Regions from separate parts of the Lacinutrix sp. Hel_I_90 genome, predicted to be linked through region 2. Evidence: riboswitches for the same ligand, from Rfam matches in the RefSeq annotation. Region 2 holds a riboswitch; the other holds the start of a gene.
The links. Region 2 has a riboswitch for cobalamin ahead of GQ46_RS02860 (PAS domain-containing protein). Riboswitches for the same ligand answer to the same signal wherever they lie in the genome.
Positions count from the first base shown of each region.

Region 1: another riboswitch for cobalamin. It lies ahead of GQ46_RS16035 (TonB-dependent siderophore receptor); the one in region 2 lies ahead of GQ46_RS02860 (PAS domain-containing protein).

Region 1 is NZ_JYNQ01000001.1:3,603,777-3,611,597, reverse strand. Features, by position in the region: gene GQ46_RS16055 (S41 family peptidase) at 1-388, shown strand, start outside; gene GQ46_RS16050 (diphthine--ammonia ligase) at 378-1,091, shown strand; gene GQ46_RS16045 (Lrp/AsnC family transcriptional regulator) at 1,243-1,743, opposite strand; gene GQ46_RS16040 (DUF5074 domain-containing protein) at 2,195-3,223, opposite strand; gene GQ46_RS16035 (TonB-dependent siderophore receptor) at 3,231-5,066, opposite strand; cobalamin riboswitch at 5,094-5,387, opposite strand; gene GQ46_RS16030 (ABC transporter substrate-binding protein) at 5,458-6,606, shown strand; gene GQ46_RS16025 (iron ABC transporter permease) at 6,608-7,639, shown strand; gene GQ46_RS16020 (ABC transporter ATP-binding protein) at 7,776-7,821, shown strand, end outside.
Region 2 is NZ_JYNQ01000001.1:652,914-660,734, reverse strand. Features, by position in the region: gene GQ46_RS02865 (DUF3857 domain-containing transglutaminase family protein) at 1-1,346, opposite strand, end outside; cobalamin riboswitch at 1,503-1,637, shown strand; gene GQ46_RS02860 (PAS domain-containing protein) at 1,737-2,222, shown strand; gene GQ46_RS02855 (GTP-binding protein) at 2,276-4,258, shown strand; gene GQ46_RS02850 (GNAT family N-acetyltransferase) at 4,470-5,033, opposite strand; gene GQ46_RS02845 (alpha/beta hydrolase) at 5,205-5,840, opposite strand; gene GQ46_RS02840 (PaaI family thioesterase) at 5,887-6,315, shown strand; gene GQ46_RS02835 (chorismate-binding protein) at 6,317-7,441, shown strand; gene menD (2-succinyl-5-enolpyruvyl-6-hydroxy-3-cyclohexene-1-carboxylic-acid synthase) at 7,505-7,821, shown strand, end outside.

The DNA.
Region 1 (7,821 bases), 3.0 Mb from region 2:
AAATGCTTATATTGAAGTGATCCAGATAGGAACGCCTACGGTTGGAAAATCACAAGCTTCGATAACCCTATACGATTCGCCAAATTTTAACAGAAGCGAAGCCGACCCGAGACATACGTATGCCCTGCAACCTTTGGTGGCCATTACCGTAAACAAAAATAACGATCAGGTCCCTATAGATGGTATCATACCTAATATGCTTTTAGATGAACAAATAAATAATCTAGGTATTTTAGGCGATGAAAACGAGCCACTTTTAGCTGAGGCTTTAGCAGATATTGCAGCTACAAATAAATCTGTGCCTCAAAAAAGTGGAAAAACCATTGAAGTCAGTTTTGACAGTAACGATTTGTTACTACATAAAAAAGAAATGTATATTGAGCAATAAAACCTATTTTAACTGGAGTTCAGGCAAAGATTCTGCTTTAGCACTTTATTATTTATTACAAGATTCTAATTATACTATAGGCAAGTTAGTCACGTCTGTTAATACCCATTTCAATCGCGTATCCATGCATGGATTGCCTTTAAACTTATTAAAAGCGCAAACAAATGCCATTGGTATTCCATTACAAACCATTGGTTTACCTGAGCAACCGAGTATGGAAGACTATGAGACTATAATGACCAAAGTGGTGAGTACTTTAAAAGCGGAGGGTTTTACACACAGCGTTTTTGGTGATATATTTTTAGAAGATTTAAAACGGTATCGTGAAAACAATCTAGCTAAATTCCAGATAAAGACCATATTTCCACTTTGGAAAAAAGACACGAGGGACTTAATCAATGAATTTCTGGACTTAGGCTTTAAAGCGGTGATCGTGTGTGCCAATGCACAGTATTTTTCTGAAGATTTTGTTGGACAAACCATCACCAAAGAGCTCATAGAAAATTTACCAAAGGAAGTCGATGTCTGTGGCGAAAATGGTGAGTTTCATACGTTTTGTTACGACGGGCCCATTTTTAAAAGACCTGTTTCCTTTGCTATTGGAGAAAAAGTCTATCGGGAATACAACAGCCCTAAAACCGATGACGCTATTTGCGATTCTGGTAAAACGGGCTTTTGGTTTTGTGACTTAGTCTTAAAATAAAAAATGCCGCTCACAAGCGGCATTTTTAATGCCTTTTTTGTTAATTATGTTTTAGTTCTAATAAACAAATTAAACCTGAATGAGAATAAAAGCCTAATATTTTCAAACTTAAAACCTCAACCAAAGGAATAACTTCGAGGAATTCTTTAGATTAAAGATACGAGTTTAACTGCTGACCCCTGTTAACAATATTGTGCATTAAACGCTTTTTATCGTTTAAGCTTTCTTCAAGAGATATCATAGTTTCAGTTCTATAAACACCATCAATATCGTCTAACATAAAAATAATATCTTTAGCATGCTCATTATCTCTAGCTCTTATTTCACAGATAATATTAAATTTCCCAGTGGTAATGTGTGCTAAAGTTACAAACGGTATTTCATTAATACGTTCTAAAACAAATTTTGTTTGAGAAGCTTTTTGTAAAAAAATGCCAACATAAGCAATAAAAAAGTATCCCAGTTTCCTATAATTCAATGCTATTGAAGACCCTTCGATAATACCCTCATCTTCCATTTTTTTAACTCTTATATGCACTGTTCCCGCAGAAACTAATAATTTCTTAGCAATATCTGAAAAAGGAACTCTTGTGTTTTCAATCAACATATCAAGAATTTGATGATCAATTTCATCCAATTTAAATTTAGCCATTATAATGTATTCTATTAGAGGTAGTTACCTATTATTTTTTTTTGATATATTTCATCTCCTTATACCATTTCTGTTACTGGGGTATTGCAGATTGTAGATTTAACTTGGCACATCGTTTCCTCATCGGTTAGTGGTGACGGTAGCCTCACGGCTTGTACGATTAGCAATGATGAACTGTAGGGATTGAGCATAGAATACTAATGATTTTTTCACAATTAAAATTTTGAATTAATTACATTTTGATTTCAATTTTAAAACTAGTAGTTAATTATTATTAATGGTGAAACCTTATGTTATTTTATTATTAATAATTGTGCTTAAAAAATTAATTGAAATATATTTTTGAAGCTCCCTCTTTTAATTCTTTTGTATCTATAACCGTATTACTAGATAAATCATAGACATTTAATTCTCCTGTGTCTGCCACGAAATCCGTTTTAGTTATTTAATTTTAGTTAAAATAAATTTGTCCTGGAATCAACCCGACTTCAATAGACTCTATTTCAATATTTGTAGTTAAATCATATATTTTCAATGTTCCATTACTAGTAAAATCTCCTGCGTCAACTCCGTAAAGTAATCCATCTTTTACATTCATACCATAAAAACTAACATTTGTAAACTCGGGTGTTGTCGGAAAAACTGTTGCTGTTTCATCCATTTTATATACTGAACCTCCTGCATATAAATACAGATTCCCACTATCAAAATTTAACTTAGAAGGAGATGAAATTGAACTATCAAATGTTACAGTTTTATTGATAATATTGGAATTAGTATCAATCTCTATTAAATTCTCGGAAGACAAAACCCATAAATCATTACTCGAATCCAATTGTAAAGAATTTGGCGAATTCCCAACAGTTATACTTTCCACTAATTCATCAGTTACTGAATTAAATACATCTACCTTATTTCCATTACCGTATATTCCTGTTGCTACATAAATTTTATTATCTACAGCAATAATTTGTTCTGGCAAGTAACTTGTAGCGATTGTATCAAGTATTGTGTTTGTACTTAAATCTACTACCAATAGAGCATCATCTGTTGTATCTGAATAATCGCCCCAAGCAGTAACATAACCTTTCCCATTGGAAATGGTCATATATCTTGGATTAATAACTCCTGTATTTATAGTCGCAATAGATTCAAAAGTATATCTATTAACAACTTCTATCTGATTTGATACATTTATTATTATATAAGCGAAATCTCCATTGAAAGCCATGCTTTGTGCTACAGTACCTAAATTCCTGTTATTTACATTAGAAAAAATATCATTTTCTATTGTTCTAAAATCATTTGATACGTATGAGACAGTTCCTACTCCTCCAGAAAAACTTCCTTCATGAGAAATTAAAATACCATTTTCATAAGCTCCTGATGCTACAATTGGGGCTGTATCATCATCATTACTACAAGATGTAAAAGTTAAGCCAAGCGTTAAAACTGCTAAGAATAATTTGTTTAGTTTCATTTTTTTTTTAAAATTTAATGGTTGTTTGTATTTGAAAATTTCTATTAGGCATTGGTCGCAATGCTACGTTTTCGTAATATTTATTATAACTATTATTTACTTTGAAATCTAAATGGTAGTTCACTTTTCCTTTCATATTTAAAACATAACTTAATCCTATATTCCCAATGCTGTACTCTGATAATGTATCTGTTCCAATGGTAAAAACCTCGCCAACGAATACATGCTGATAATACATAGAAAAGGCCTTATGGCCATAAGCAAAAGATAAATTCCCTTTATGAAAAGGCACATAAATTAATTGTTTTTGTGTTGCCTTGTTTTCAGAAACCGTATAAGAATAGTTCCCTTTAAGTTCTAAATGGTGTTTATTAAACCGCTTTTGTAAGCTTAGCTCTGCTTCTACTCCATAGTTTTCGGTTTTAGCAATATTTACTGGACTCCAAAGACCAGAAACAGTATTTGGTTTCCATTGAATTAAGTCTTTAGTTGTAATGTAAAACCCATTCAGTTTTAAGTTTGCCAACTTATAATTGAATTCTTGTCCTAAATCTATTTGATAAGACGATTCTGGTATTAACTCTAGATTACCTCCAGTTTGCCAGTACAAATCATTAAAGGTTGGAATTCTAAAGTTTTTAGAACCATTAATTTTTAAAGAATAATGTTTAGAAACCTCATAACCAGCATCTATAGAAAACAGAAATGGACTCTTAAAATCTGAAGCAAAATCTTTTCTAAGATTAACACCATAACTTAATCTTTTCGTTGGTTTATGATTTAATAAAGCAATTGCAGAGAAAGTCCGTCGCTTAGGATTACCAAAACTACTGCCCACCCCTTCAATATAATTATAATCTAAAATACTTTGAAACTGCAGTTTCTCAGAAAAGCGAACATTATAATTATGTTTTAAAATGAGTGTGTTTACTTTTCCAAAAGAATAATTAGCCTTATCCTTATTTTCAAAATAGCGAAACAATTCTTGCAAATGCGCCACCTTCAATTTAGCCGTTGTTTTGTTAACAATATGCGACCATTCTAACATTGTTCTAAAATTTTCATCTTCGTATTTACTACGAGAAGGCGCTACCAAAGTGCCCGACAAATTTCTGTCGCTAACAAAGCTTTGATGATATAGCTTTATAACATCTTTATCTGACAAAAAACAACCCCCATTTGCATTTATATTAAAGTTATTAAATGCGCCATTAGTATTGGTTTTATCTGTCCCCAGAAATTTGTAATCGTTTTCAGATTCATTATAAGAAACACCAATATTCCCAGACCACTTATCGCGTCCAAAATCATTATTATAACTAATATTTCTAGTATCAAAACTGCCATAAGCTAATTTAACAGCGTTATCAAAATGGGAATAAAAAGCAAGCTTATTATTTAAATGTATAGTTCCACCAATGCTTCCGCTGCCGTATTGCACACTTCCGCCTCCGCTTCTTATAGCTATAGAATTAAACTGAGAGGTGTTTATGGTGTTAAAATCAGTTTGCCCATTTAATTGCGAATTAATATTTATACCGTTCCATATCACTCCAGTTTGTGAGGCGTTTGTACCGCGAAATGAAGGAGAAGAGATCATCCCAAAACCGTTTTCTTTGAAATAAATATTAGAATTAAAGGCTAACAAACCTGTTAATGACGTTGCATTTTTAGAAATTACTGAATCATTAAGTTTTGTTATTTTAAAACCAGCAGCATAGTTTTTGAGTTTAGTATCACTCAATAAAACCTCCTCCAAATTCTGAATAGAATCCAGCTTAGTTTGCGCCATACAGCCAAAACTAAAAATCGCAAATAATAAAATTAGAATGCCTTGTTTCATAACTCTTAAAATCTTTCTCCCGAAGATTCTTTTGATGTTGAAAATGGCAGGTCTCCTGGCTTTCGTCTTGCTATTGGTCTTCCCAGAAAATTTTTCCAGTGACTTGAAGTTTAATAACAAGCATTCACAAAAGTGAACTAAGATTACAGTTGCGGGAACAGCTCAAGATTAATGACTTAAAATACACGATTTAAGTATTACGAATGTTTCACTGTTATGAAAGTCGTAAATCAAAAATCGACAATGCCAGTCGTTTCACTTGATTCCCTTTTAATCGACCGCGCTTAATTGCAAGGTCAAACCAAAATTCGCTGCAAAAATAATCTTTATTATGGAATATCTTATATGCAAAACATTAAATAATGTTATTTTTGGTTAAAAATCAGTCCTCATGAAAAACGGCATCATTCTATTTTTTATAATCGCTTTTATAGCTTGTAAAGAAGACAAAGGTATTCGCAAACCTTTACCTCCTTTAAATAAGACAGATAATAATAACATCGCTTACGCCGAAGGTTTTAGCATTGAAGACAACGGAAACTTTAGTGTTCTTGAGATTAAAAATCCGTGGCCAAAAGCCGAAGAGACCTTTAAGTATGTTTTAATTACTGCAGAAGAAGCCGCAAAAACAACGTTTATGCGTGATGCTTACGATGGCATTATCATAGTACCTGTTGAAAATATAGTAGTCACCTCTACAACACATATTCCAGCATTAGAGTTATTAGGCGTTGAAGAAACGCTGAAAGGGTTTCCTGGTACAGACTATGTTTCTTCAGAAAAAACCCGAGCGCGTATTGACAGCGGATTAGTGCGGGAATTGGGCAAAAACGAAGGGTTAAATACCGAGGTTCTATTAGACCTTAATCCAAATGTCGTGGTTGCTTTTGGTGTAGATGGTAAAAGTAAATCACTAGAAATTATTAAAAAAGCCAATATTCCTGTGATTTACAATGGGGATTGGACAGAAAAATCACCTTTAGCAAAAGCCGAATGGATTAAATTTTTTGGCGCCTTGTACAACAAAAACGAAAAAGCAGATGCTATCTTTAATAGCATAGAAAATAATTATTCTGAAGCAAAACAAATAGCAGCAAAAGCAACAAACAGACCTACGGTTTTAAGTGGCGCCATGCATAAAGATGTGTGGTATTTACCAAATGGCAGCAGTACAGAAGCACAGTTTTTAGAGGATGCCAACACCAATTATTTGTGGCATGATACCACGGGAACGGGAAGCTTAGCACTCAATTTTGAAGTGGTTTTTGAAAAGGCTAAGTCTGCCAGTTTATGGTTGAGTCCTTCTTATTATAAAAGTTTAGAAGATTTAAAAAACGCCAATGCACATTATACAGAGTTTGAAGCGTTTAAAAACAATGCTATTTATTCATTTTCAAATACTACTGGAAAAACAGGAGGTGTTTTGTATTATGAATTAGGGATTGCACGTCCAGATTTAGTATTAAAGGACATTATTAAAATAAGTCATCCAGAATTACTGCCAGACTATCAACCCTTCTTTTTTAAAGCTTTAGATTAAGTTGGTATCACAAAAATCATACAAATTCACCTTTGTAATTCTCATAGTGGTATTACTTGTTTTGTTTTTGGTAAACATTAGTTTAGGTTCTATTAGTATCTCTTCAGAAACTATATTTGAGAGCTTCTTTACAGAAACATCAAAGCTTAGCAGTCAAGAATACATCATTCAAAATTACAGATTACCTAAAGCCATTACTGCTATTTTAGTGGGGTCTGGTTTAGGAATTTCCGGATTGTTAATGCAAACCATGTTTCGCAATCCATTGGCTGGCCCTTTTGTACTAGGTATCACTTCTGGAGCAAGTTTAGGTGTGGCTTTGGTGATAATGGGCGCTTCGGTAATAGGTGGTGTTTTTGCCAGTGTATTATCGTCTCAATGGAGTTTGGTGATTGCGGCAAGTTTGGGTAGCTTTATTGTGCTTACTGCTGTTTTAATTGTTTCCTCCCGAGTAAGAGACACCATGGCGATATTAATTATTGGGCTCATGTTTGGGAGTATTACGTCGGCAATAGTAAGTGTCTTATCTTATTTTAGTTCTGCCGAAAGCTTACAACAATACATTTTTTGGGGATTTGGTAGTCTTGGTGATTTACAATGGCCTGAAGTAAGAATTTTTCTATTGGTTTATATTATAGGAATAGTATTCACCATTATTTCAATTAAATCATTAAACAGTTTGCTTTTAGGGGAAAGCTATGCTAAAAGCATGGGTTTAAATATAAAGAAAAGTCGTTTAATCATTATTTTAGCCACTTGCTTATTAGCAGGAAGCATCACCGCTTTTGCGGGTCCTATTGCTTTTATTGGCTTGGCTATCCCACACATGACACGACAACTATTTAACACCTCAAATAATAAAATACTATTACCTGCCGTCTTTTTATTTGGAGCCATCGTGATGCTAATTTGCGATAGTATTGCACAGTTACCAAACAGTGATTATACCTTACCCATTAATGCGATAACGTCGCTCATTGGCGCACCAGTTGTCGTTTGGTTGCTGGTTAAAAAGCGAAGGATGATTTTTTGAAGTTGACGTTAGAAGAAAAATATAAAATTTCAATAATCGCCTTCCTTAGGCTGAAGGAAGGTCGTTTAACCAAAAAAAGAGCCAAGGGATTTTTATACTTTAACAAACAAAGGATTAAAAAACAAGTCGTGAATTAGTGATAACAAACACAAGACATACCATACTTAAAACCGAAAACCTTT
Region 2 (7,821 bases):
GTGACTTTTAAAGTAGCACCTTTACCAATGGCTTCTAAACTATATTCATCATAGATTTCAATTTTATTTTCCGAATCACTAAAAATTTGATCAAAATCTGTGGTCTCTGGTGCTAAGACCAGACCATATTGGTAGTCTGGAAAATAAGTGGTTTTGTATGAACCTCCTTGATTTGTAATTGTAGGATCATAATACAATCCTTTACCAGCCACATCAATAACCTTTACCACACAATGGTCAAAGAAAACGGGAGAAGGTAAAAATTCTGTAATCGTTTCTTTTAATGTGGTATTCACTAACATGGGGTAGGCTTCAATACCCATATTGTTAAGCATCGTGGTCATAAGTAAGCTTTTGTCTTTACAATCTCCAAAACGCTGCTTAAACACCTTGTTTGGAGTGAATGGTTTGTAGGCGCCAATACCATCTTCTAGACCAAGATATCTAATGTCATTTTGTACAAAATTTAAAGTGGCCTTTATTTTTTCGCCTTTTGTCTTATTTTCAGAGACAATATTTTTAATTTTTTTTAGTAAATCGGCGCTTGGTTTTTCATTTATGGTGTAGGTTTTAATTCCCCAATTAACAACCGATTCCCAGGAGTCATAATTGCTAACAAAAACGGTTTGATAGTCTAATTTCCAAGACGGACTATAATCTTCAAATAACACTTTTTCCGTATTCTCATTAACCCACACATACTGATATAACCCATTCATCTTTTTGATGTTTGGCACTTCAGGATTATTAATCCCTTTGTAATTAAGTTCACTATCTGAAAAAATAGTGACTGCAATTTTTCCAACAGGCACATAACTGTCCAGATAGTACACATCAGAAAACTTACCCTTATGAATGGGGTTGAAACCGGCTATGGAGTAGCTATATTCTATAATATCATTGGTACGAACATCTGAAATATTTAGTACAGCAGACATAGAGCCATCGTACAAATGATTTTCAGCATTCGTCTCACGGCGCATCAATTGAAAGTTGTCAGACTGAAATTTATCTATAATTTCCCCATCTCTATTTATAGTTACACTATGAAATTTTAAGGTTTGATAACTGGGGTCGTAGTCAACACTAATACTTGAAGCCTCTTGTATGCCTACGTTATCAAATATTTTGGTTACAAATTGGGTATAACTTACAGCCTTTGGAACATGAACTTGATGATCGTACAATAAGGTAATTGTGCCTTGGGTTAAATCGTCTAAATTTACTTCTGGATCTAGACTGTATTCAATGGTTTCAACCCAGTTAGGAGCAGGTGCTTTTTTAACTTGTGCAATAACACTTTGACAGATAAATAATAGACTAAGAAATAGGGTGGTTTGTTTCACAAAAATGAAAATTTTATAGGATGCAAATGTAGTACTATAATTTTATATTGTTTTGAGGATAAACCTTAAAAGAAAAAACGCTAAAGAATCTATTAATGTAATAAGAGGTGCCGTTCTTTCTGTTATAAACTTTCTGTATTAAAGTAAGATAAAACACTATATTTGCTTCACTAAGGTCGCTTAATAAGCTTTAAAAGGGAATTGTGTTAAAATCACAAGCTGTCGCGCAACTGTAATTAATAATTTCTATTATTAAAAGCCAGATTACTTACCTTAATAAATGTATAGCAATAATGCTTTCGCAAGATGAAGCCTATTGATAGTTTTAGAAGTGTACTATATACCTAAGCTATTTGTGTTTCATGGCAACTGCATTTTAATATGAAACAAATGAAAGACACTTCACTTAGAGCACCACTTAAGAGCTGGGATTTTTATGCGCTATACCTTCAAAGGCAAGCAGAAGAATTTACTAGAAATACTGAAATTGAAATACTCAAAGAGTTTAAAGAAAAGTTTAATTGGTCTTTTGATGTTGAAAAAGCGCTGAAGGAAACGACTTTTGAAGCTATTGTATTAACAAATATAGATCAAGAGATTCAGTGGGTGAATAAAGGATTTATACAAATGACAGGTTATCCTGCCAATTTTTCAAAAGGCAAGCAGCCCAAGTTTTTACAAGGAGAGAATTCTTCAAAAGCCGCTTTAAAAGCAATAAGAGACAATATAAAAAAGGAACTTCATTTTAAAGAGCGTGTAATAAATTACAGAAAGAACGGAGAAGAGTATGTTTGTGATATCGAAATTTTCCCTTTAAAAAATAAAGCGGGCAAAGTCTCTCATTTGTTAGCTTTAGAAAATGAAGTCTACAATTAAGGTGATACCTTATAACAACAAAAAGATATGCTTAGGTTTTCATGGCCAAACTAATGTTAGATAAAACAGTTTCAACCATAGGGATTTTAGCCCATGTAGATGCCGGGAAAACGTCCATTACCGAGTGTCTGTTGCATCATTCAGGGGCAACTGCATCTCTGGGTAGTGTCGATAAAGGTTCAGCGATTACTGATGGGTTAGCAATGGAGAAAAGTAGAGGGATTTCTATCAAAGCGTCAGCCGTTAATTTCTCCTGGAAGCACAACGAGTTTCAGCTGGTAGATACACCAGGGCATGTTGATTTCTCTGCTGAAGTAGATCGATCGCTGTCCATCTTAGATGCTGTAATATTAGTAGTCTCGGCAAAAGAAGGCGTGCAAGCCCATACGCTTAACTTATGGGAGAACTTGAAAGCGCGTAAATTACCTGTCATCATTTTCTTTAATAAAATCGATCGGGAAGGTGTTGATGCGGCGCAGGTTTTTTTAGATTTTCAAAAAGAATTAGACGCTAGCCTTTTCGCTTTGAACGTTCCCGATCTATCTAATCCATACAAACCTGAATTGGTCCCGTTTTCAGCGTGTGCTAACAATTTAAACGCTAGGATTATTGATACATCCCTAGAGAATTTAGCGGACTGTGACGAGCCTTTTCTAGCGCGTTATCTGGAAGGAAACATTACTGATTTAACGCACATTTTAGAAAAAGCAACACAGTACATAAAAACGGGTGCGCTGCATGGGGCTCTCTTTGGAAGTGCTAAGCTAGGAATGGGGATAGCGGATTTGTTAAACAGCATGGAAACGCTAATACCCCAATCTAAAACCTACTTCTCAGCCGCTGCTGCTAAGGTTTTTAAAGTAGAGTACCATGAAAAATTAGGGAGATTGGTGTACATAAAATCTTACGGAGGTCTGCTTAAAACCAAAGACACCATTCGATCTCATCAGCTCGATAAGGACATTAAAATTAATCAGATCTTTAAACCGCAGCTAGGAAACTTAGAGCAATGTGCCGAACTGGGAAAAGGAGAAGTAGGGGTTATCACCACTTCTGATGTCATCCTTTCGGGAGATGTGTTAGGCACTGAAAATCTTGATGATGACTTTTCGAAGATTAGTAATGTGGTCTTGGGGGTAGAAGTAAAAGCAGCTGAAGATAAAAATTATCAAAAATTAGGCGAGGCTTTAGAGATCCTTAATATGGAGGATCCTATGTTAGATTTCAAATGGTATAAGGAAGAAAGAGAGTTTCACTTAAAAATTTTAGGACCCATTCAAACAGAGGTTTTAAAAGATAGCTTAGCCCAAAGATGGGCAATCACCGCAGAATTCCTTAAACCTAAAGTGATTTATAAAGAAACACCTACCGAGGCAGCAGAAGGCTATGTGCGTTACTGGATGCCAAAGCCATGCTGGGCCATTATGACCTTCTTGATAGCGCCGGCACCACTTGGAAGTGGTGTTTCATTTACCTCCAAGGTAAGGACGACTGACATTAGTAATAAATATATTAATGAGGTCAAGCGAGCCATTCCTTGGTCTTTAAAACAAGGCATTAAGGGGTATGAAGTCACTGATTTATCCATTACACTTATAGAAGGTTCTGAACATACGGTACACTCCAACCCTGGAGATTTTCTTTTGGCGACTCCAATGGGCGTGCTCAGAGGATTAAAAAATGCAGGAACAGATCTTTTAGAACCCATGTATGCTTTTGAAATCAAAGCCAATCAGGATTTATTAGGACCGATTTCTAGTGATTTAAACCAAATGAATGCTGAGATAGATGCTCCTGTTTTTGATAATGATTTTTTCATCATTAGTGGAAGAGTTTCGGTCGCTGCTGCCATGGATTATTCTATAAAATTTAACGCAATAACCTCGGGGAAAGGACGTCTTAAACTAACCCTTGATGGCTATAAAAAAACCATTACTACCAATGACAAAGTCAGGAGCTACAAAGGAGTTTCACCTTTAGATGAATCGCAATGGATACTGCATATGCGTGGTGCTTTTAAAGCAGATGAGCGCTAATCCAAATGAAAATGAAAATGCTGTTTCTAGGAAACAAAGTATTCAATTATAAAACAGGAAACTAAATATAGTACACATGGATTTCCCCGTTTCAACGAAGTTCTCAGTTATCTAAAAGACCGCCAAATATAAAATTGGGCGTCCTGCAAGCTAGCCGGTATTTAGACTCTATATCTCTGCTTATGGTGTATTAAGCGTTATGGAAAAACACTTAAAACCCACTAAAAACAGTATTTTTTATCGTATTCCATTCACTCTTCAAAATGCCATAACAACAGGTACTGCGCCTAAATCCATCTTGCATTAGGGTGTCTTTTCTTAAAATACCTTCTAATATTCCTCCAATCTTTTCAACTGCTTTTCTGGATTTAATATTACGTTCATCAATTCGAAATTCAACTTTTTCAAACGCAAGCGTTTCAAATGCGTAGTGCAGCATCAAAAATTTGATGTTTTTATTTAATCCTGTACCTTGAAAGTCTTTTCCCAACCAAGTCCAACCAATATGTAAGACTTTGTTTTTCTCGTTTATTAAGCCAAAACGTGTGCTGCCAGCATACGCTTGTTTTTCATTGTCATAGATTATAAAAGGTATGGTTGTTTTATGGTAATATCCGTCAGTAGCAATTTGTACATAAGCTTTTAGCTTTTCTGGTGTAGCAATTGTATTTGGAGAATAAAAAATAAGATCTTTTTCCTTTGCGATTTCAATGAGATGTTTGTAATTGCTTAAATCTAAAAGGGTGAGTGTTACGCGGTTGTTTTCTAATTGCATTTACCTCTTGGTTTTTAGGATAATTTATAAAAAAATAGTTTCACATTGTATTCAATCGTTCCAGAATTCAGAATTGCTAAATCCACTCTTTCCTTGGAAGAAAAAGGAATTCTAGGTTTGAAAAGTTTCGAAAAAGTCAAGGTCGTGTCTTTGCGATTTTGCGAGAAAATACTAAACCAAACCGTTTATAAAAGCCACATTAACGACGTGTTTTCCATCAAAAGGAATAATCTCTAGGTTTTTCCCAAACAGTTCTTCGGCGCGTTTTGTTTCATGGGTCGCACGTTCTTTATTTATATATTCGTCTTCGGTGCCATAAACCAAAGACACTTTTGCTTTTAAAAATGTAAAATCTTCAGGACGCAATTCTTTGGGAATACCACCAGAATGTAAAACCAAGTGATTACATTGTAATTGTCGTTTAGCAATATAGCGCGCAGCGACACTAACACCTTGAGAATAGCCTAAAACAATTAATGAAGCATTTTTTGGTATGTTTTCAGCCTCTAAAATAGCATCAAAATAATTAAAAATATTTTCAGTTTCTAGATGGGTGTTTTCTTTGGTTAACCAACTGGCACCAACATGTTTAAAATCTTTACCTTGATAATATAAACTTGGCGCTTGAGGGGCAATAACGTAATTTTCTTCAGTATTTAATTGGTTAAAATAACGTATAAAATATTTGCTTAAATAGCCCATGCCATGGCAAACAAGCCATATGTGTTTTGTTTTTTCAGTGCGTGTATTAAGCGTAGAATAGGTTTTTTTAGTAGTAAAAAATATTTCTTTTTGGGTAGAATGCATTGCGCGTATGTTTTGTATTTTTGCACCATAAAAATACAGTAAATACATGAGCATAACTAAAACGGAAGTCTTACAAAAAGCAAATGCAGCATCAAAAAACACCTTAATGGAAACATTAGATATAGAAATTGTGGATTATGGTCATGATTTTTTGGTAGCTAGAATGCCTGTAACACCTAAAGTACATCAGCCAGATGGTGTGTTGCACGGGGGAGCAACGGCAGCTTTGGCAGAAAGCGTAGGCAGTTTTGCCTCTCATATTTTTATTGATACTGAAAAAATGTTTGTTCGCGGACTCGAAATTACAGCCAACCATATAAAAAGTGTTTCAGAAGGGTTTGTATATGCAAAAGCAACCTTTTTACATAAAGGCAGAACCACTCAATTATTAGATATTAGAATTACGGATGCTGATGATAATTTGATTTCTATTTGCCGCTTATCTACTATTTCATTGCCTAAGAAAAAAGCATAGCATGGATTCAGATGATTTTTTTGAAATCGCTAGTGCTCATTTTGAGGATGCCTTACCTTTTGTACTCTACAGTAAACCCCAAACGAGTGTTGTTAAGGGGTTATTTCAAAACGATTCTACTGTGCATACGTCTACAGATCTTAGTGAAAGTGGATTCATATTTGCGCCTTTTAATTCTGACGCGCCAACAATTCTTATTCCTATAAATGAATCACATGCATTTGAAACTGAGTGTTTCACCTCAGACAAGTTAGGCAAGATAGAAACTTATAATAGCAAAGAAACCACAGCTTCAATTGAAGTTAAAGCGTTTCATGTGGAGTTGGTTTCTAAAGCCATTAAAACGATTCACGCTACCGATTTAAAAAAGGTTGTTATTTCAAGAAAGGAAACAGTAAGCCTTGCTAAAGTTAGTCCTATTCAGCTTTTTAAGCGTTTACTCGAAGTCTATACTTCTGCGTTTGTGTATTGCTGGTACCATCCTAAAATAGGGCTGTGGCTTGGTGCTACACCAGAAACGCTATTAAGTGTCGCTAGCAATCGTTTTAAAACGATGGCTTTAGCAGGAACACAAGAATATACCGGGAATGACAATCCACAATGGGGGGGCAAAGAAACTGAAGAACAACAATTGGTTACTGATTATATAGCTGAAAGTCTTAAGCTTTCAGTAAATAATTTAAGTATTGGCACTACTCAAACGATACGAGCGGGAAACCTTTTGCATTTACAAACCATGATTTCGGGGACAATTGATTCAAATTTAAAAACGATTGTGAATGCGTTACATCCCACGCCTGCCGTTTGCGGCTTACCAAAAATAGCGGCAAAGCAATTCATTATCAACAATGAAAATTACAAGCGTGAATTCTATACTGGTTTTTTAGGAGAATTGAATAGTAAAGAGAAAACGACTAGAAACACCAATAGACGTAATGTTGAAAACAGTGTCTATTCATCTGTAAAAACGGTCTCTAATTTATATGTAAACCTAAGGTGCATGCAACTTACAGATGTAAATGCCAGTATTTATGTTGGTGGCGGCATAACCAAAGATTCGAATCCTGAAAGCGAATGGGAGGAAACAGTGAGTAAGTCAGAAACCATGAAAAAAGTATTGTTTTAATTTCTTATATTTTGTGTATTAGAGCACGGTCGAAACCTATATTTTCATTAATTTTGTGTCTTGATGAAACACCCTAAAATCCCACTCGCACAAACGGTTATTCAGCTTTGCAAAGCTAAAAACATACAACATATTGTGCTGTCTCCAGGTAGCAGAAATGCCCCTTTAACCATTGGCTTTACACACGATTCTTTTTTTAACTGTTATAGTATTGTAGATGAACGTTGTGCTGCCTTTTTTGCTTTAGGAACTGCACAACAACTTCAAGAGCCGGTCGCTGTAGTTTGTACCTCAGGGAGTGCTTTACTTAATTATTATCCAGCAGTAGCTGAGGCGTATTACAGTAATATTTCATTGGTGGTTTTAAGTGCAGACCGACC